Regions from separate parts of the Brevibacillus jepli genome, predicted to be linked through region 1. Evidence: riboswitches for the same ligand, from Rfam matches in the RefSeq annotation. Region 1 holds a riboswitch; each other region holds the start of a gene.
The links. Region 1 has a riboswitch for S-adenosylmethionine ahead of AB1L17_RS28545 (methionine ABC transporter ATP-binding protein). Riboswitches for the same ligand answer to the same signal wherever they lie in the genome.
Positions count from the first base shown of each region.

Region 2: it holds a riboswitch for S-adenosylmethionine, as region 1 does, so the genes downstream of both, metH (methionine synthase) here and AB1L17_RS28545 (methionine ABC transporter ATP-binding protein) in region 1, are expected to answer to the same signal.
Region 3: it holds a riboswitch for S-adenosylmethionine, as region 1 does, so the genes downstream of both, AB1L17_RS26775 (homocysteine synthase) here and AB1L17_RS28545 (methionine ABC transporter ATP-binding protein) in region 1, are expected to answer to the same signal.

Region 1 is NZ_JBFEFW010000041.1:26,786-34,093, forward strand. It holds gene AB1L17_RS28530 (peptide ABC transporter substrate-binding protein) at 1-862, opposite strand, end outside; gene AB1L17_RS28535 (MetQ/NlpA family ABC transporter substrate-binding protein) at 1,054-1,893, opposite strand; gene AB1L17_RS28540 (methionine ABC transporter permease) at 1,954-2,619, opposite strand; gene AB1L17_RS28545 (methionine ABC transporter ATP-binding protein) at 2,620-3,633, opposite strand; SAM riboswitch class I at 3,743-3,859, opposite strand; gene AB1L17_RS28550 (Ger(x)C family spore germination protein) at 3,965-5,125, opposite strand; gene AB1L17_RS28555 (GerAB/ArcD/ProY family transporter) at 5,125-6,249, opposite strand; gene AB1L17_RS28560 (spore germination protein) at 6,261-7,308, opposite strand, start outside.
Region 2 is NZ_JBFEFW010000003.1:117,596-124,903, reverse strand. It holds gene AB1L17_RS04355 (YutH/CotS family kinase-like spore coat protein) at 1-256, shown strand, start outside; gene AB1L17_RS04350 (bifunctional homocysteine S-methyltransferase/methylenetetrahydrofolate reductase) at 316-2,181, opposite strand; gene metH (methionine synthase) at 2,214-5,660, opposite strand; SAM riboswitch class I at 5,778-5,879, opposite strand; gene AB1L17_RS04340 (YjcZ family sporulation protein) at 6,092-6,199, shown strand; gene AB1L17_RS04335 (YcdB/YcdC domain-containing protein) at 6,267-7,308, opposite strand, start outside.
Region 3 is NZ_JBFEFW010000034.1:53,541-60,848, forward strand. It holds gene AB1L17_RS26755 (signal peptidase I) at 1-527, shown strand, start outside; gene AB1L17_RS26760 (TasA family protein) at 779-1,372, shown strand; gene AB1L17_RS26765 (TasA family protein) at 1,445-1,939, shown strand; gene AB1L17_RS26770 (TasA family protein) at 1,932-2,033, shown strand; gene AB1L17_RS26775 (homocysteine synthase) at 2,101-3,405, opposite strand; SAM riboswitch class I at 3,496-3,602, opposite strand; gene AB1L17_RS26780 (rhodanese-like domain-containing protein) at 3,938-4,249, shown strand; gene AB1L17_RS26785 (SCO family protein) at 4,329-4,955, shown strand; gene AB1L17_RS26790 (YqzG/YhdC family protein) at 4,962-5,336, opposite strand; gene AB1L17_RS26795 (hypothetical protein) at 5,403-6,170, shown strand; gene rnjA (ribonuclease J1) at 6,270-7,308, shown strand, end outside.

The sequences.
Region 1 (7,308 bases):
CGAGCGGTTGACCTGCCCAATCCAGCTCACCGTTTTCGAACATGGACAGGGCTGTATTATCATCCTCAATCATCGAGAACTCAATGCGACCCAGCTTCACTACGTCTTTATCCCAGTAGTGCTCATTCTTTTCGAGGACGATCTTGCTCTTGTGCTCCCACGCCGTCATTTTGAACGGACCGTTGCTCACGATCGTCGCTGCTTCTTTTGCCCAGTTTGGATTAGCTTCCACTACTTTTTGGTTAACCGGGTAGTAGGTGTAGAAAGCCGTCAGCTCCAGGAAGTATGGCGTTGGATTCTCCAGCGTGACTTCCAGTGTTTTGTCATCGATTGCCTTCGCACCGAGATCGTCAACCTTAGCTTTGCCTTCGTGAATCAGCTTCGCATTTTTAATGTAGTACAGCTGGTACGCATACTCAGCACCAAAAGTCTTGTCGAGTGCACGCTTCCAGGCAAACACGAAGTCATGTGCTGTTACTGGATCACCATTGCTCCATTTGGAATCGCGGAGCGTGAACGTATACACCAGTTTGTCATCCGAGAGCTTTACATCGGACGCTACCGAATTAATGGGCTTGGAATTCTCATCGAAGCGAGTCAAGCCGTCAAAGGTAGCACGAACAATAGCTCCTGAGGTGGCATCCTTCGCAAGACCGGGGTCCGCTGTGGATGGCTCACTTGTAATATTCGCCCGAAATACCTGTGCTTTTGCATCTGCAGGCTTTTGGGCAGGCGTTGTTGTTCCTTGTGCAGGTGGGGCTGTAGTTGTCTGTCCTGCAGGCTGTGTACCTGTGGAGCATCCAGCCAATACGCTTCCGGCAACCAGCATCGCGCCAAGAAACACTTTAAAATTTAGTTTCATCTGAATATTCCCCCTTATCTATATTTTCTCATATCAACCACAATATACTCGACTGGAAAAGTCTTGAAAACGGGGTTAGGATAGATTTAACTAAATTTTATAAAAATTCATTATATTATAAACAAAAATAAAACCCGACCAGCTTCTTGAGCCAGTTGGGTTTCGTTGATCGATCAATTATTATTTTTTCTTTAGAACGCTGGAATAATCGCGCCTTTGTATTCATCTTCAATGAACTTTTTCACTTCAGGTGAGTTCAGTTCTTTCACCAGCTTTTGAATCGCTTCGGAATCCTTGTTGTCAGGACGAGCTACGAGGAAGTTCGCATATGGTGATTCTTTGTCTTCAATAAACAGAGCATCTTTGGTTGGAACGAGCTTTGCTTCCAGCGCATAGTTGGTGTTGATCAATGCCAGATCTACTTCTTCCAGAACGCGTGGCAGCATTGCTGCTTCTACTTCTTTGAACTTCAGGTTTTTCTTGTTCTCAACAACGTCTTTCACGGTACCGCTGATGCCAGCGCCTTCTTTCAGCTTGATCACGCCGTTTTTCTCCAGAAGTGCCAGTGCGCGACCGCTGTTTGTTGGATCGTTAGGCAGTGCGATAGTTGCACCATCAGCTAATTCATCCACAGATTTTACTTTTTTGCTGTAAGCGCCGAATGGCTCGATGTGTACTGCCACTACTGGCTCCAGGCTCATGTTTTGTCCTTTATTGAAGTCTTCCAGATAAGGCTTGTGTTGGAAGAAGTTAGCGTCGAGTTGTTTCTCGTTCAATTGAACGTTAGGTTGTACGTAATCGGTGAACTCTTGAATTTCCAGGTTCACGCCTTGTTCTTTCAGTTTTGGTTGAACCAGCTTCAAGATTGCTGCGTGTGGAACGGGAGAAGCGCCTACCTTCAATGTTACTTCCTGTTGTCCGCCTTGTGCGCCACCTTCAGCTGGAGCAGGTGCTGTTTCTGTTTTGCCTCCGCAAGCTGCCAAAGAAAATGCCAATACAGTAGAAAGTACAGATACGACTAGCTTTTTCATGAATGATTTCCCCCTTGCATGTATTTAGTCTTATTTTTAGAAAACCTATATGGAAAGATCCTACTTGCGGCTGAACTTGAGAACCAGACGGTCCCCCAGCGATTGTAAGATCTGTACCATCACCAGCAAAATAACAACAGTCACAATCATAACATCGGTTTGGAAACGCTGATATCCGTAACGGATCGCCAAGTCACCCAAACCACCACCGCCAATTACCCCAGACATTGCTGTGTAGGATACCAGCGTAACCGTCGTGATCGTAATACCCGCGATCAGGCCTGATCTTGACTCTGGCAAAAGAACATTCCAGACGATCTGCCAATTGGAAGCACCCATGGACTGAGCTGCCTCAATCACGCCTTTATCAATCTCACGCAAAGAGGTTTCCACCAAACGTGCGAAAAACGGAGCGGCACCGAACACCAGCGGCGGAATGGCACCAAGCACCCCGAGTGAGGTTCCTACGATCATTTTCGTCACAGGAATCAACAAGATCATCAAAATGATAAACGGTACCGAGCGCAATACGTTGACGATAAAGGATGCGATCGTATAAAAAGTGCGGTTTTGCAAAAGCTGCCCGCGTGACGTCAAAAACAGAATGATTCCCAGCGGCAAACCAATCAGGACGGTAAACAGGGTGGAAAAGCCGAGCATCGTGAGCGTATCCATCGTACCTTCGCCGATTTCAGCCCAATCCACATTTTCGAATGTCCAGTCCATTTATATCACCTCTACTTCCAAGCCACGTTGGCGCAGCATCTCGATGGTCTTTTGGTTCTGTGCAGCATCGCCTTCCAGCTCGATCACCAACTGACCATATGGCGTGTCCTTCATACGAGAAATGGTTCCCTGCAAAATGCTGAACACCGTACCGGTTTCTTGCATCGTTTGGAATAGGATCGGCTGGTACGTTTTTTCACCGAGGAAGGTGACACGAGCAATCGTGCGGTTCCCCGCGGCTTTTTCGTGCTCAACTGCTTCTCGCAGCTCAGTAGAATCCGCTACTTGTTCCACGAATTCTTGTGTCGTTGGATGCTGCGGACGAAGGAATACATCCAATACGTTACCCGACTCGACGATCTTACCTCCATCAATCACGCCAACACGATCACAAATGGAGCGAATGACGTGCATCTCGTGCGTAATCAACACAATCGTCAAGCCCAGCTTGCGGTTGATGTCCAAGAGGAGTGCCAGAATCGAGTTCGTCGTCTGCGGATCGAGGGCCGAGGTAGCTTCGTCACAGAGCAGCACTTTTGGATCATTCGCGAGCGCCCGGGCAATCCCGACACGCTGCTTCTGTCCGCCAGACAGCTGGGACGGATATTTGTCCTTATGTGCCTCCAAGCCAACCAGCTTCAACAGCTCTGTTACTTTCTTATCAATCTCTGCCTTCGGACGCTTTGCCAGCTTGAGTGGGAAAGCGACATTCTCGCCAACTGTCGAAGAAGACAGCAAGTTAAAGTGCTGAAAAATCATGCCGATTTCGCGGCGCTTTTCTTGCAGCTTCCTTTCATCCAGCTTCGTCAAATCGACGCCGTTAATAATAACTTCCCCCGAAGTAGGGCGCTCCAGCAAATTGATGCATCGGATTAATGTACTTTTTCCTGCACCGGAGTGTCCGATAATCCCGTATATTTCTCCTTTTTCTATGGAAAGGTCGATCCCCATTAACGCTGGGATGGTTTTACCCTGTACTTGATAGCTTTTATGCAAATGACGCAGTTGGATCAACACATCCACCTCCCGACCAAAATCTTTATGGCTCCTTAAAAAACGTAAAATCCCCTTTTTCATAAACGAAAAAGGGGCTGCAACGCAATGTATACGTTCGCATCCACCCTTCTCATCTATACAAGATCCACACGATCCTGTAGGAATTGGCACCGCGACGTTCATTCGAAAATGAACCGGCTGCCGGGCTTCATAGGGCCTGTCCCTCCGCCTCTCTTGATAAGAAAGATATCTACGTATAATGTTCGTTTTTTCTATTTCATGATGATACAAAACGGATTATATCCTTTTTAAAAATATCACGTCAATAGTAATAGCAGGAAAAGTTTTTTTAATCCATGACGCCATTGCGAATAATCGTTGACTTTACTTGAAAACGAAACGTGGCTTCCTTGAACATTTTTCTCCACTCGGCTTGCGTCATGTTTGCCATCCCTCTTCTATTTGCACGATACACCATCCCGAAACCAGCGGGATCGACATCCAGCCCCTGCAATTTGCGGACTATTTTTTGCAGCTCTTTTTCGATCTCTTCCTCCAATGCATGTTCCATGATTTTCATCAGCTTTGCATTCTCCAGCTTCAGCGGAAGAGTTAATTCCAATATCCGCGCATTTAATCGGATGTAAACATCAAAGACCGGGGGAGATACTTGAGTCAGCTCGATTTTTGATTGGCTGGCAATCGTGTCAAAGACAAGCTGCACATGGTCTTTTTTACTTCCGCGGCTCTTTTGCTCATCGCCAAAAATATGAGCAGGGACAGAAGTATCGTAGCTGCCAATGCTGAATTTTCCATGCATGAGCTTGATTAAAAAGGCTTCCTTGGGTGTGATCCACCCTACATAACGCTCCCCATGAAATAATGCGATACCTTTGATTTGCAGCTCATTTCCCTTTTTTGCAATGTACGGCATGATCGGGTCGATCCCTTTGTCATAATAAGCCCGAAAAAACTCATGCATGGTGGAAGACGGAATTTTTTCCCCTTCAATATTTTGCTCAATCATACGATATAGATAGATTCCGATATTGCCTTGTTCTGAATAGGGATACGTAAACATATCATAGGTTTCGCCTTCAAATACGCAAAGATAAACCCTGCTGGAAATAGAGGAATCCCGATATAACGTGTCAACGATACTGCCAAGTCCACGTTTTGCCAGGTTTTCACTATAGAGTGCGACACGAATCTGCCCGCCCAACACTTTTTTATCTGATTGTAAATTAATCCGATCCCGAATACCTTTGCTCGTTTCACCGGTGGCTGAGAACAGCTGTATCTTTTGTTTGGCCTCTGGATTAATCGAGGGCATGATCGCTGTCCCACGAATGTTTCCATCCTTTAACAGATCATAGCCAACAGCCGTGGCGAGTCCTGTCTCATCAAAAATTTGCCGATCTGTACAGCCTGCCATGATGAGGACACTAGAACACCACACCGCAAAAAGCCGTTTGGATAATCGTATCCAATGTTTTCGATCAGGCAGCATCAGGCACTCTCTCCTTTGCTGGTTGGTTTCGCCCGTTGCCTTCGCTGCTTCAGCAAGACCATGAAGTACAAAAAATAAGGGTACACGTAAATCATGTACAGGGTTATTTGGGAGAATAAATTCGTCATCCGGCTCATCTCCTGCCTGGACAATAGCGTCAAGGAAGCTACATAAATCACGGGTATAATCCAATACAACGAATGACGCAGGTTGAATCCGAACAAGCGCTTGAGTCCCCGGGCAGAAGACCACAAATACAGCATGATATTCGGCAAAATCACGAGAAGCCACAACGAAATGACAACCAGCTCAAATCTTTCCAGAATGGGGAGATACACCATTTTTTGCATATTGAGCGTCGCCCAGATCGTTCGCATGAGCTGACCCTGACTAAAAAAGACCAGCGCCACAATCATGACAAGCAAATAGATCAGATACGTCACCAGCACCCCGTACTGGGCACTTTTGTGTACCCTATCTTTATTTTGGACATAGGGATAGACAACGTAGAGAATCTCAAAGCCGGCACTCGTCAAAGACATGGCAATCATTCCATTGAAAAGGTTCTCTAGACTGGTGTCCATGATGGGAAGCAAATATTCCCAACGTGCAAATTTCAAGGGGAAATACAAATCAAGTATTAGCCATATCGTGACCATAATGGAAAAAAACGCATAGCCTGCTATGACTCTTATTCCTCCTACTATTGTGTAAAACGCTAGAAAAAGGATGATTCCAGACAGAATCCACGTAGGCAAATTCGGAAACACCCAGGTTTGGACAACTTCGATGTAGGTACGCATAATGACTCCAGCCGACACAAAAAAATAGGTCAAATAAATGATGCTGATGCCTGTTCCTAGCCACTTTCCAAACACATCTTCCTGAATTCCGTAAATATCGGCTGAGGGGTATTTTTGCAAGGTCTTGTTAATGATCAACACCGTAAGATGAGTCAACAGGGCTGCGAATATGACAGAAATCCAGGCATCGTGCCCCGCTTCCTTGGCAATGATTCGCTGGAAGCCCAGAATGCCCATCCCAAGCTGAGCGCCATGCACAAGAATCCCCGCAAGATATGCCGATATAGTATTGCCCTTGCTTACTTCGATGTTTATGTTCATAGCAGCCTCGCTTACTCGTCAATGTCTTTCTTCTCTTTGGCTTTTCTCCTGTCAAAACGATGTACTCGTTCTGGTGTAAAAAACTTGAGGCGTTCGGAAAGGGAGGATAATGGAGCGCGAATAAAGCCATCTTTCCAATCAGAATAGCGCACGGGGTAAATGGGGTACATGTACGGACGACCCAAGCTGGTTTGACGCAGCAAATGACTGGCTAGATAGCTAAATCCGGCCACAATACCCAATGCCCCCAGCATGCCCGCCAGCAAAATCATTGGAAATCGAACAACCCGGATCGTCGAACCGATCATATAGCTAGGCGCAATAAAGGAAGACAAAGCACCGAGGGCAACGATAATAATCAAGATATTGCTGGTGAATCCAGCCTGAACGATTGCCTGTCCGATAACAATACCGCCCACGATACCAATCGTTTGACCAACCTTGGTCGGCAGCCTTGCCCCCGCTTCCCGCAAAAGCTCAATGATCAGCTCCATCAAAATTGCCTCCCACAGCGGCGGAAACGGTACACGGGAGCGTGATTGCGCGAGGGAAAGCAAGAGATCAGCCGGAATCATCTCGTAATGATAGGTCAGCGCAGCCACATAGATTGGCGTCAGGATCAGGGACAAAATCATGGCAAAGGTACGCATGAGCCTGTTGAAGGTAGCCAGACTCCAACGCAAGTAATAATCATCTGGTGACTGAAAAAATTGCAGCAGGGTGGTTGGCCCGAGCAAAGCGAACGGGCTCCCCTCCACGAGTATGGCAATCTGTCCTTGTCGCAATCCATGTACGACACGGTCTGGACGCTCTGTTTGCTGAAGAGTAGGAAATAAAGATTTCTCATTGTCTGCGATATGCTGTGCCAGTATGGTAGAATCCAGACTGCTGTCCAATTCCAAATCTTGAATGCGTTGACGCACCGTATTCACATTTTCCTCATCTGCCGTTCCGCTCAAATACAGGATCGACACATCCATCTGTATGCTTTTTCCCACGTTCAATCGTTCATGGAACAATTTTGGTGTAGACATATATTTTCGGATGATGCAGATGTTC
Region 2 (7,308 bases), on a different contig from region 1:
AGCGATGCGAAAAGATGGCCAGTGGAACGAGGAATTGTTCTCTCATTTATTGAGAGGCTATCTCCAAGAAAACCCGCTATCTGTCCCACAGTTGCATTTGCTCTTCGTCGATCTCGCATTCCCGCATATTATCGAACGTTTTTTGCGGAAGAAGCTGTATGCGCAGATGGACATCGCCGAGATTCAACAGTTTTGCAATCGAGAAGCGCTCAAGACCGCCTATATGCTGGACGAAATGAAGACCCATGTGCAATAGACGCAAGGCAGAAGCCTGTCTATCCACATGGGCCTTTGACATTTGACGAGAGAATACAGTTAGACCTGAGCCTGTTTTACCAATGAGCTTTGCTGGCGTGTATATTGTATGAGCTCTGCCGCCATCTCGTAATAATTGAACGGTGTAATCAGGTAGATTCCATTGAAGTAACGGACTGCTGTATCGACCAATTCCTTGGCAATCGCGATTCCTTCTTGTCTAGCAGCTTCTCCCTGAACTTTTTTCATCCGCTCGAGTGCTTCTGCGGACAGCTTGATGCCTGGCACCTCATTATGCAGAAACTCCGCATTGCGCGAGCTGGTTAGCGGCATGATACCAATAAAGACAGGAATGCCAATATGCTTTGTGGCTTCGTACACATTCCGTATGGATTCGGCATCGTACACAGGCTGCGTCATAATGTAATCCGCGCCTGCCTCGACCTTCTTTTCCAAACGGGCAACAGCAGCATCCATATTTCGAACATTCGGGTTAAACGCAGCACCCACGATGAACTGTGCTTTTTGTTTTAACGGTCGTCCCGAGAACGAAACGCCTTCGTTCAACTGCTTCACCATGCGAATCAGATCAAATGACGTCACATCAAATACCGAGCTGGCACCCGGCAAATCACCAAAGCGCGAGGGGTCACCTGTAATCACCAATATTTGGTCGATCCCCAATGCATGCAGCCCCATCAAGTGCGATTGTTGTCCGATCAGGTTGCGGTCGCGGCAAGCGATATGCAAAAGCGGATCGATTCCGTGCCTGCCCTTCATGAGTGCCCCCAGAGCCATATTGCTCATCCGCACTGTTGCCAGCGAGTTGTCCGCAAGCGTAATGGCATCTGCTCCGGCCTTGTGAAGCTCGCAGCATCCATGGAGAAACTGATCAGCATCCAAATCACGCGGCGGATCAAATTCAACGATGATCGTCGTTGCGGTTTTTACCCGTTCGACAATGCTCGGTTTATCCCTCTCACGCGTATTCTGCACAGAAATCAACGGACGATCTCCTGGTACGATGGTCGGATTCACACGCGCTTGCGGCTCGAGTGACTCGAGTGCATCCGCAATCGCCTTCACGTGTGCTGGAGTGGTTCCGCAGCATCCACCAATCAGTCGTACGCCCTGCTCACGCAAGCGAAGCGCACTCTGGCCGAAATATTCAGCTGATGATTTAAAGGCGTATTCTCCGTCAGTCATTCCCAATCGACCTGCATTCGGGAAAACAGACAAGAGTGTATCTTCTGGAATCACCGTATTTTCAAACGAACGGAGTAATTCCGCAGGACCTAGGCGACAGTTTAGTCCGATTACATCAGCACCTGCGGCTTTCAGTTCGGAAAAAGCATCTGTCAATGCGTAGCCATCACGCGTACGCCCTACTTCCAAGGTAGCTAACTGGGCGATTACCGGTACATCTGTTAATGGACGAATCACTTCGATAGCCAGAAGCAGCTCCTCCAAGTCCAGGAACGTCTCCAGAATAATGCCGTCTACACCAGCGTGTAACAAAGCAATTGCCTGTTCCTCATACTGATCACGGTACTCATCCAAAACCTTTTTCTTCACCCGTCCAGCCAAAATCGAGCCGATGCTTCCTGCTACATATGCATCATCCTGCGCTGCTTCTCGTGCAATGGCTACTGCGAGTCGGTTAATTCGCGCTACCTTATGCTCCAAGCCGTATCTGCTCAAGGCTTCTCGGTTAGCAGAATACGTATTTGTCTCCAAAAAACGCGCACCGGCCTGATAGTACGATGTATGAACTTCATGAACCAATCGAGGATTGGACAAGCACAGCTCCTCAAAACTGACACCAACCGGGACGCCCAGCCCGTGCAGCTGGGTCGCCATCGCTCCATCTCCGACTAGCAGGTGGTCTTTCAAATACGCTCGTAAATCTTTCTTGCTCGTCGTCAACTCAATCCCTTCTCTCCCGTTTACATTTATCTTTAGACTTCAAAAATAGATGGACCTGCATTGAAGTACCGCGCTTCTGGGTGAGCAAATACCATTGCCGATACGGAAGCCTCTGGCTCCATCATGAAGCCCTCTGTCAACTGAACACCGATATCCTCCGGACGAAGCAGACGGAACAACTGCGCCTGATCCTCCAGGTTCGGGCAAGCAGGATAACCGAAGGATACACGAATCCCCTGATATCTGGCACCGAAGCGTTCCAGCATCGTCATCTCGACCGGGTCCGGTATTCCCCACACGTCACGCATGACGTGGTGAATGCGCTCAGCGAATGCCTCTGCAAGCTCAAGAGCCAAAGCTTGGAGGACGTGAGAGCGCAAGTAATCGCCACGCTCTTTTAGCTCTGTAGACTTTTCACGAATCCCTCCACCAGCTGTTACGGTGAGGAATCCAACATAATCCATTTCGTTGCTCTCCACTGGTCGTAAGAAATCGGAGAGGCATAGATGTGGTTCTTCCAGCTGACGCGGGAACGAGAAGCGCTCCAGCAGCTTGCTGTGGTCTTTTGGATCATAAACCAAAATGTCGTTGCCATCTGACTGTGCCGGGAAGAACTGATACACACCGTGTGTCGTAATGGTTCCTTTTTGCTTCGCTTCATTTAATAGTTCTTCTACGATGCCATACAGCTCCAGTACTTTCTCGTCGCCTGCTTCTATCAATCTATCCACATTTCCACGTACACCGAGATGCTTTCCGAGAAGCATCCGCAGATTCAAGTACGGCTGAAGGTGGCTGATCGGATATTGTCGCAGGACATGGCGATCACAATCTGGCGGCAGATGAATCGGGACTGTTCTGCTAATGGCTGAGCGAGCTGGCAAAGGTGCTTTTGTCTCCTCCACAACAGGCTGCTCTGTTGCGACTGCTTCTAACAAATGCTGCTGTTCCTCTACCAAGCGATCACGCTCTTCCGGATTTTGCAGACGATTGACGAGCTCCAGACCGTCCATGGCATCTTTTGCGTATAAAACGATACCGCGATATTCCGGTGCAATCCGGTTCGAGGTGAACTTGCGGGTTAAAGCCGCACCGCCAACCATCATCGGGACATCAATTCCTGCATCACGCAGGTCCTGTGCGGTAATGACCATTTGCTGTGCGGATTTTACCAAGAGCCCCGATAATCCGATTGCATCGGGCTTTTCTTCTCTGCATGCGGCAATCAATTGCTCTGGCGGTACCTTGATTCCTAGATTGACGACATTGTAGCCATTGTTCGATAAGATGATTTCCACCAGGTTTTTCCCGATGTCATGTACATCGCCCTTGACTGTCGCCAACAAGATTTTTCCCTTCGCAGCGGCATCGCTCTTTTCCATGAATGGCTCCAGAAACGAAACGGATGCTTTCATAACTTCCGCGCTTTGCAAAACCTCTGCGACGATAAGTTGATTGCCGTTGAACAGGCGACCGACCTCTTCCATCCCTGTCATCAATGGTCCGTTGATGATCTCCAGCGGTGCATATTTTTCCAAAGCCAGCTTCAGGTCTTCCACCAGACCATCTTTTGAACCCTCGACCACATAGCGGGCCAAGCGCTCCTCGACAGTCAACGAAGAGACTTCCACACTGACTTCCTTTTTCTTTTGGCGATAAAATTCTGTAAATGCCGCCAGCGTCTCATCATTCGTCTCGAAAAGCAGTGCTTCTGCCAGCCTTCTCTCGTCTTCTGGAATCGATGCGTAGCGCTCCAGCTTTTCCGTGTTCACGATGGCGTAATCGAGACCTGCGAGTGTCGTGTGGTACAAGAAGACCGCATTCAGTACCTCCCGTCCCGCTGCAGGCAAACCGAAGGAAACGTTACTGACACCAAGGATCGTCTTGCACGCAGGCATGGCCTGTTTGATCAAACGAATACCTTCAACTGTTTCTTTCGCAGAACCGATGTATTGTTCATCCCCTGTTCCTACTGGGAAAACGAGTGGATCGAAAATAATATCCTGCGGCTTTATTCCATACTGGTTCACGAGAAGGTCGTAGGAGCGTTGTGCAACCTCCAGCTTCTTTTCGCGTGTGACAGCCATACCCGCTTCCTCGATCGTACCAACGACAACAGCTGCACCAAACTTGTGAATGAGCGGCACCACTTCCTCAAAACGCTCCAGTCCGTCTTCCAGGTTGATCGAGTTGAGAATAGCCTTTCCTTGCGAATAGCGAAGTCCCAGCTCCATGACCTTGGCATCTGTCGAATCTATCATGAGAGGAGCCTTTACTTTTTTCACGATGAACTGTAGGAATTTTTCCATATCTTCGTATTCATCGCGATCCGGGTCAGCCAAGCATATATCGATGACGTGTGCTCCACGCTTCACTTGGGCTCGGGCAATATCAGATGCTTCTTCATAGTGGCCACCCGCGATCAGATCACGGAACTTTTTGGAGCCGATGACATTGGTTCTCTCCCCTACAAGTAGAGGACGATTGTCATCCTCGACATAAACAACATCGATCCCGGAGACGACACTCAGCGGGTCTACAGCTGCGCTGCGCGGCTTGCAGTCTTTCAATGTTTCCGCCATGGCTCTGATATGGTCTGGCGTCGTTCCGCAGCAACCACCCGCAACATTTATCCAGCCCTGTTCAGCGAATGCGCGCATTTTGGAAGCCAGTCCTTGGGGCGTTTCATGGTAATGACCGTTCTCGTCAGGCAATCCTGCGTTCGGATAGCAGCTGACTGCACAGTGGGCGAGCCCCGACAGCGTCCGCAAATGATCACGCATGAATTCCGGTCCCGTCGCACAGTTCAGACCAATCGAAACTGGCTGTAAATGCTCCAAGGAGAAATAGAAGGCCTCGATGTTCTGACCCGCCAGCGTCGTGCCCATCGGTTCAATTGTCCCTGACAGCATCACCGGGATTTCTGTCTCGAGCTCTGCAAAAGCCTTGCGAATACCGATTCCTCCAGCCTTGACGTTTAGCGTATCCTGTGAGGTTTCCAAAAGCAGAACATCAGAGCCGCCGAGAATCAAGCCTTTTGCCTGACGATAGTACGCCTCGACCAGCTCATCGAAAGTGACACCGCCTGTTAACGCAAGAGTTTTGGTCGTAGGTCCCATCGCTCCTGCGACAAAACGCGGCCACTCCTCCGTAGAATAGGCATCCACCGCTTCTCTGGCCAAGCGGGCAGCCGCTATATTGATTTCAAGGTCTTTATCAGCCACATCGTACTCAGCTAATACGATCGAAGCAGCACCAAACGTATTCGTCTCAACGATGTCTGCGCCCGCCTCCAAATATTTCTCATGGATCGAACGGATCACATCTGGTCTGGTCAGGTTCAGGAGTTCATTACAGCCATCATAGGCCTCACCGCCAAAATCATCTGCTGTCAGATTTGCCTGTTGAAGCATGGTGCCCATCGCACCATCCAGAATCAGAATTTTCCGGGAAAGCTGTTCGCGAAAAGTTGGTTTCATTGACGTGCCCCTTTTCTCCCTTGCATCGGCTTATTTCTCAGTAGTTCGGTACATAAAAAAATCCTCTTCTTTGAAAGAAGAGGATTTGTCAGCAGATACGAAAACGCCTGAGACATCCTCTTATCTTTCAAAGCACGTAGCTTTGCTGGAATTGGCACCGGATTTTTACCGGTTGCCGAGGCTTCATCAGGCCAGTCCCTCTGCCTCTCTGGATAAGAGTCGTACATTTGTCATTTAGTTGTTTTACGAATTGTCTTGAATGTTTGCAAGTATCTTAACACCCCCTTTGTCTCCCCGTCAATTGTGAATTGTCTATTTTTTACTGAGCCACTCCACTTACGCGCCCATTTTTGCATCAGTGGGCATCCGCCCAATCCAATATCGGCATTCGTGTATAGACTGGAGTATAACGGAAAGGAGGGGAAAGCAAGATGAGTACATCATTCTGCGGTAACGGATTTTTCGGTGACTGCTTCGCAATCGTGCTCGTGCTGTTTATCCTGTTGGTAATTATTGGGTGTTCGTGTGACGACTGTTAGATAAGTGATAAAAAAGGCTATCCCAAAAGCCATCAGGAATGGCTGCGGGATAGCCTTTTTTTCGTTTTTAGTTGGTAATGATCTCACCTGTCACAGCATCGATCGTCATTCTTTTATTCGCCAGTTTTTCGTCACTCCACGGCACATAAGCCAGCTTAGGCTGCGTTAATTGCTTCTGATCCACATCTTTTATCAAATAGACCAGCTTTAAAGGCATGACACGTAAATACTCCTCTACAGCCTTGTCCTTCGAGACGATGTTGCCTGCGGCAGGCAGCTCCACCAGTTCATGCGTCTCTCTAAAATTATGGAACTTCGTCACTTTGCCCGTCGAGGGATCGACCGTTACCGAATAGGCCGAATTTGGATTATCGTCGTCCAGTACAGGAATGCCGTCTTTGCTTATGAAATACTCGAATCCCCATTCTCCTGATGACACCGGATTCGCTTCGCCTGCATCCAAGACCTGCGCCAATTGTACTTCTGTTACGCCTGGATCGACGTATTTATGCAGGAAAGCCAGTGCTGCTGCTTCCGCTTGTTCGCGTTTGACTGTGACTTTCGTATCCGATCGCGGTGTTCCCAGTCCTACGACACTGCCTGTTTCTGCAATAACTTCTACACCGATATATTTGTCGTTTTTATCATTCCACACATATTCCTTGCGTCCATCGCGATCAATCGTACTCTCTCTGTAGGTCGAGTCATCTACCTGTATGCCAAATTCGGCTTGCAGCAGTGCTTTTGCCTCCTCCTTGGAGCGAACCTTGACGTAATCCTTCGGAGTTGAAATCGCATGGGCTTTCTTTGTATTCAACTGATCGTATGCGAGACCGTTGTTTCCCGTACCATACACAATTTTGCCGGTTGTCGCATCAATGTTCCACTCCGTTCCATCCTCTCGTCCCGCCAGCATGAAGGAAACACCAGGCGTGTACTCCAAGACAGGCTTGCCTTTTTCTACTTTTTCTCCGGAGCTGGTATCAAGCATTTGTACGTATCGAAGCTTCATGTGCTCACTCAGCTCTTCGATGGCGACCTTTTCAGAAACCGCAGTAGACACATCCGGGTACTGCGAAGCGTCGAATGTGACGGGCTCCTTATTGAAA
Region 3 (7,308 bases), on a different contig from region 1:
TCGTGGTCATTCTCAAAAAGTGCTTATCCTATGCAACTACTCTTTTTCTTGTGCTAGTCATTGCTCTCTCCGGATTTCTATTTGCGAGTAAACTGAACGGTGGAAAGACAACCTTGTTTGGTAGCGAGATTATGGTAGTGCTGAGCGGATCAATGGCACCGACTTTTGATACGGGCAGCATCGTCGCAGTGAAGCCGGTCAAGTTCGAAGACATCAAGCAAGGCGACATTGTCACCTTTAAAAACGAAGACGATTTGACGATTACACACCGGGTTGTGGAGGTCGCCAGCCAAGGGCTAATTACGAGAGGCGATGCCAACAACGGGAATGACACCGTGCCTGTCACGCAAGATCGATTGATTGGACAAGTAGAGTATTATGTACCGTTGCTCGGCTATTTAATTGAATTCATCCGTTCCAAAGTAGGGATGCTCGTATTTTTAGGGGTTCCGGGAATCTATTTAATCGTAAGCCAAGTCATGAAGCTATTCAAAATGATGAAGGAAGCTGGGGCACAAACGAGCTGATTATTATCTGGAACTTTCCGTCAAGGTGAATGCCTTGGCGTTTTTTTCTGTCTGGATGTTCTTCTCTCATACTCAAGTATGAGGAAAGGTAGCGGAGTAGTTGTAGAGTGAGTTCATCCGACTTCTCCTACTTTTTTCACCCTGATGCAGGAAGTTGGAAACGGGCGAAATCAGTAAGATTGTAAGTGTAAGGCACACCAAATACGGGGTGCCACAACGAAAAGCAATCATCCCATAGGAGGAATTATCCAATGAATTTGAAGAAACAATTCGCAGTAACGTTGGCTTCAGTAGGTTTGGGTGCAGCACTGATCGGCGGCGGAACTTTTGCATACTTCAGTGATCAAGAGAAAGTGGAAAACACCTTTGCAGCAGGTACTTTGGATCTGGCAGTCAGCCCTAGCGTAGTATTTGACCTCAAGCACATGAAGCCAGGAGATAAAGCAAAAAGATCTTACAAGATCACAAACAACGGAACGTTAGACATTCAAAATGTGTTCTTGACTTCCAAGTACACAGTGACAGATGCAAATAATAACAACGCCGGAGAAGATCTGGGCAAACATCTGAGAGTAAATATTATTTATAACATCGATAACAGAGACACAATCGTTTGGTCGGATACACTCGCAGAATTGCAGTCAAAACAAGGGAAAGATCGTCCTGACCTCCTGAAGTCTCTTTTTGAGCGCACTGGTGAATTGCTGAAACCAAAAGAAATTGATGATATCCGCGTTGAAATCGAATTCGTTGAAAACGATAAAGATCAAAACGTATTCCAAGGTGACTCGGTCAAATTGGATTGGACATTTGATGCTACACAAACAAAAGGAAAAGAAATCTAGGATAAACGATAAATCGATGGTAAACGAAGGTGGGAGCTTCCCACCTTCGTTTTACAAATGAGGAGATGACCTATGAAAAAGTGGAAGAGTCAGTTTATGCTCGCACTCGCGGCAGTGGGCGTAGGTAGCGCCTTGGTAGGAGGAGCAACCTTTGCTTACTTCAGCGACCAAGAAGTGGTCAACAATACATTCGCTGCTGGCACGCTCGATTTATCCGTGAACAAGCAAGTGGTGTATGATGTGAAAAACATCAAGCCGGGAGATTATATGGTTCGCTACTTTACCATTAAGAACTCCGGAACACTGGACATCGAAAAAGTACTGATGCATTCCAAATACACCGTAACGGACGCAAAGGGTGACAACGGTACAGAAGACTTCGGCGACCATTTGTATGTAGAGTTTTTGACGAGTGATGGACAAGTTATTTTGTTAAACGAATCCTTGGGAGAGCTGCAACGGAAAACAACCAACGGCCAGTCACCTGACATCTCGACCCTGTACACGAGCTTGAAGAAGCTCCCGGTGGGCGATGAGGATACGATCGCAATGAAAGTTCATCTTTAAAGAAAACGGCAAGGATCAGAACGTATTCCAGGGCGACAGCTTAAGCCTTACGTGGAATCTGGAAGCGTTCCAAGGCAAAGGATCAGAATTGTAATACAAGCAAAGAAGCACGTAACTCTGTCAGGGAGCTACGTGCTTCTTCTATTATTATATGTTCGCTATTATCCAACCGTAGATAATTGCGACGCACGCTGCAATGCTTGCTCCAAATCAGAAATGATATCGTCGATGGATTCTGTACCGACTGATAGGCGGATCAGTCCAGGGGTCACGCCGGCAGCCACCTGTTCCTCTTCCGTCATCTGCTGATGTGTTGTGCTGGCTGGATGAATGATAAGTGACTTGGAGTCCCCGACATTCGCCAGATGGGAGAACAGCTTCACAGACTCGATCAAAGTCTTTCCTGCCTCAAGACCACCACGAATACCAAAGGTCAGAATCGCTCCAGCGCCTTTTGGCAAATATTTTTGTGCCAATTCATGATGGGAGTCTGACGCAAGCCCCGGATAACTCACCCACTCGACTGCAGAGTGATTCGCGAGGAATTGTGCTACAGCCAAGGCGTTCTGGCTATGCCGCTCGATGCGCAGATGCAAGGTCTCCAATCCTTGGAGGAACAAGAAGGAATTGATCGGGGCGACTGCTGCTCCAATATCTCGCTGGAGCTGGACGCGTGCTTTGATAATATACGCGAGTGGACCGACAGCTTCGGTATAGACGACGCCATGGTAGCTTGGGTCTGGAGTGGTCAGGCCCGGGAATTTTCCATTGTTCCAGTCGAATTTTCCAGAGTCTACGATGATACCGCCAATGGCCGTTCCGTGGCCACCGATAAATTTGGTTGTGGAGTGCACGATAATATCGGCCCCATGCTCGAAAGGACGGCACAAAATCGGAGTTGCGAAGGTGTTGTCCACGATCAAAGGCACGCCATTTTCGTGGGCAATATTGGCGATTGCTTCGATATCAGCGACGTCAATGCGCGGATTGCCGATGGTCTCGCAAAAAACAGCTTTTGTCCGTTCGTTTATGAGTGCACGGAAATTTTCGGGATTGGATTGATCAGCGAAATGAACCTTAATACCGAGGCGGGGGAGTGTGTGGGCGAACAGGTTGTAGGTACCGCCGTACAGGCTGCTGGAAGCGACGATCTCGTCCCCTGCATGCGCAATATTCAAGATGGCAAACGTTATGGCAGCTTGCCCGGATGCGGTCGCCAATGCGCCAACGCCACCTTCGAGTAGGGCAACGCGCTTTTCAAATACATCTTGAGTTGGATTCATGATGCGTGTATAGATGTTACCGAACTCTTTTAAGCCGAACAAATTGGCGGCATGCTCCGTATCACGGAAGACGTAGGAGGTCGTCTGATAGATCGGGACAGCACGTGATCCTGTTGCAGGGTCAACCTCCTGCCCCCCGTGTACAGCGAGTGTTTCTGGCTTCCATTGTTGTTGGTCGGACATGATCATCTCTCCTTTTTCTATGGAAAATAGGATAATAAAAAAACGGAGCATTCTCCTGAGAAGAAGAAGGCTCCGGTCATTCACGGGCATTTGTCATCTCTCAGAATCATTGGATTCTGCAGGAATTGGCACCATGCAGATAGCCTGCTGGTTGCCGGGTTTCGTAGGGCCTGTCCCTCCACCGCTCTTGATGAAATTAATTGTTGTCGTAATTGTAAGAAAATAATCCCTCTCTGTCAATGTGGAATATACAGTTATCAGGGAGGTTTTTATGTATATATGGATGGGGTTGGCAACCTTTGCCTTCAAATTGTAACGGTTTTGCCCCAAGCTGTTCACATCCGGTGTGGCTACCGCAGGGGCGAAATAGGTGGTTTGTGATAGGATAAAGATAGAAAATACGGAGCATTCGCGCAGGAGTGAGGCTAGGTGTGCAAACGCTCTCTTCCCGTTAGAAAATAAAAAAAGCGTGTGATATCATGGAGGTGGTTATAACTGATCTAATCGTACATATATAGGAGGATAAATCACGATGAGCAATGGAGTAAAAGAAATTACGCCACAAGAGCTGTTGGAAAAGCTGGAAGCCAAGGAAGAACTGCAGGTTATTGATGTACGCGAAGTCGATGAGTGGAATGCAGGTCATATCAAAGAGGCAAAGCTGATCCCGCTCGGTTTTTTGCCGCATCGTATGGAAGAGCTGGATAAGGACATTCCGGTCGTGATGGTTTGCCGAAGTGGTGCCAGAAGCCATAATGCTACAGAGTATTTGAGCGCCCACGGTTATGACGTGGCGAATATGGTTGGCGGCATGCTCGCATGGCCAGGTGAAATTGAACGGTAGTATATAGAAGCGGTGTGTTTGCCTCCAGCGCGTGAGGAGGAGGCAGACACACATTGGACAAGCAGGGAGGAAGCAGCTCGTGAGTGAAGGAACACAATTACAGCAGGAATCAGGTATGAAGCGCCATTGGTTCACTATATTAGCTGGTGTTATCATTTTGGCTATCGTCGGAGTATTTGGTTATAAGTATATGACACAGGAAAAAATCGAGGTATTGAAGCCCATCGCGGACTTCAACTTAGACAATAGTGATGGTACTACTTATAAATTTTCAGAAAGCGCTGGTAAGGTACGTCTGGTAGAATTTATGTTTACCAAGTGCCCGGATATTTGCCCTGCGACCACGTACAACATGGCCAAGCTGCAGGATCAATTAAAGGAAAAGGGACTGTTTGGAGATAAAGTGGAGTTTATTTCCGTTTCCTTTGACCCTGACAATGATACGCCTGAAGTCTTGCAGGAATACGCAGCCAAATTCAAGGCGGACCAGAGCGGATGGAAGTTCCTGCGTGGGGACGCTGCGGCTGTAGAGAAAGTGACGAAGGATTTTGGCATGATGGTTATGAAGAATCCAGACGGTTCCTATGCCCATACGGCTCGCATGTTCCTCGTGGATGGCGACGGAAACATGCGCCGCGCGTACGGGATGGCAGCCGATATGGACATGGAAGTCATGATGAAAGAAATGGAACTACTTGCTGACTAGTTTTGATTAAGTAGTTTCCTCATAAGAGATGCTCACGACATCTTCGGTATGATTCACGAATTCAATATGAACGAGTAGCGCCCACCTGCGATTGCCTTCTTGAAGCAAGAGCTTAAACGTCTCTTCCGACGTGGTGGGTGTTTTTTGTATTCGTCCGACGTGCAAGTAGTCCACGATTTGCGCATTGGGATATCGTTTCATAGTTTCTTGCATCGCCAGTCTTCCCCATTTTGCATACGATGGCTGCGCACTAATAGGTAGGGGCTGGAGCAGGAGCAACACAAGCCCTGTGGAAAGAAGAGACATGATGTACCGAGAGCGAAGAATACGTCGAACGGCTTCCATCTCATTATCCCTTTCTTTTTCTAGATGGTTTGTCATGTATTTTGAAGACTTTTCGGAATATCATTCGTAGAAAATAATGACAATGAGTACGGGGGGTATTTCATGCATTACTTGCTCATTCCTTTATTTGCCGTTCCCCTTTTGTGTGGGGTTCTTGCGGCGATATTTCAAAAGCCACCGTTCTGGAAAAAGTGGGGGCTTACGATTGGTTCGGCGGTTTTGATTTATGGAGGCTGCTTCGTCGCGAATGTATATTGGCAAGTGAGGTATGGCATTCCGGTTCTTCCTACGGAGTCTGAACTGGAGGTATTTTTATACTTTTGTATCCTGTTGGTGTTTGTTTTTATTCTCATGTACATTGTTTTTTTGTTTATGATGAGAAAGCAGTTTTGGAAGATGAATCTTGTCTTTCTTTGCACAGCCTTTGGCTTGTTTAGCTTTTTTGCGGCAGCCTTTTTAGGAATGGGACCATTTCTGAAGAAGATGGAGTACGTCACAGTGGTACAAAAAGCAAAAGATCGATGGAATTCCGCGGAGCTGGATAATGAGAAGCCGATTGATCTCGCCATCGTATACAGCAGACAAGACTGTACCAAAAATTGTGCCGGGTATCCTTATACCAGTCTGATCCTGGTTCGGAATCAATCGGATAAGCCGATGGAGATCGATTTGAAGCTGCGATTGCAAAACAAAAGCGGCGCAGTCTTAAAAGAAATCGAGGCAAAGCCACTGGAGCTCGCTTCAGGCGAAATCACGGAGGTATGGACGGAAGATTCCCACGCCAAAGACTTTTGGGCAAGAGCAAGTGTCGTTACTGATGAACGAGTTACCGGTTTGGAGTATCAGTATTCGATTATTGACCGAAGATGAATGTGTATCAATTGACAAGACTGTGTGAAACGAACGTCTTCCGTTGTGATATAATAAGAATGGCATGCTTGGTTCGGGTTCCCATAATCATGCACGACGATGTTAGGAGGAAAGAGTTTGAGCGACGTTAAGATTTTCGCGATGGGCGGCCTCGGCGAGATCGGAAAAAATATGTACTGCGTCGAGTATGAGGACGAAATCATCATCATTGACTGCGGGGTGAAATTCCCCGAGAATGAAATGTTCGGTATTGATCTGGTTATCCCGGATGTTTCGTATTTAGTGGACAACCAGCACAAGATCAAAGCACTTTTGTTAACGCACGGACATGAGGATCACATTGGTGCGATTCCTTATATTTTACGGCAAATCAAGGTGCCAATTTATGGTGGTCGTCTGACCCTGGGCTTGGTTAAGGCGAAGCTGGAAGAGCACCGTTTGCAAAATGAAGTGAAGCTGATTCCCATTTCGGAAGATACGGAAATCCCTTTTGCCAAGCTGAAGGCGACATTCTTCCGGACGAACCACAGTATCCCTGATTCCCTGGGAATTGTGCTCCATACACCAGAGGGAATGGTCATTCACACGGGTGACTTCAAGTTTGACATGACACCAGTCGGACAGACAACGGAGTACGGGAAAATTGCACGTTTTGGTGCGACCGGTGATGTCTTGGCCCTCTTGTCCGACAGTACGAACAGTGAACGGCCTGGCTTTACGATGTCAGAGAGATCGGTAGGGGAAGGGATTCTCGATGTGGTGCGCAAAGCGCGTGGACGCATTATTCTCGCTACCTTCGCTTCTAACGTGCATCGCCTGCAACAGGTGGTAGATGCTGCCGAGCAGTGCAATCGCAAAGTAGCGGTCATTGGCCGGAGTATGGAAAAGGTTTTCTTGATTGGACAAGAGTTGGGCTATATCCAGATGCCAGAGGGCATGCTGATTGATATTAAGCACATCGACAACTACGCAGACAACCAGGTGCTGATTATTTGCACGGGCAGTCAAGGTGAGCCGATGGCAGCGTTGACCCGGATTGCTTCCGGATCGCATCGTACTGTTTCCATTTATCCGGAAGATACGGTGATCATTTCTGCATCTCCGATTCCGGGCAACACGATTAACGTAAGCCGCACGA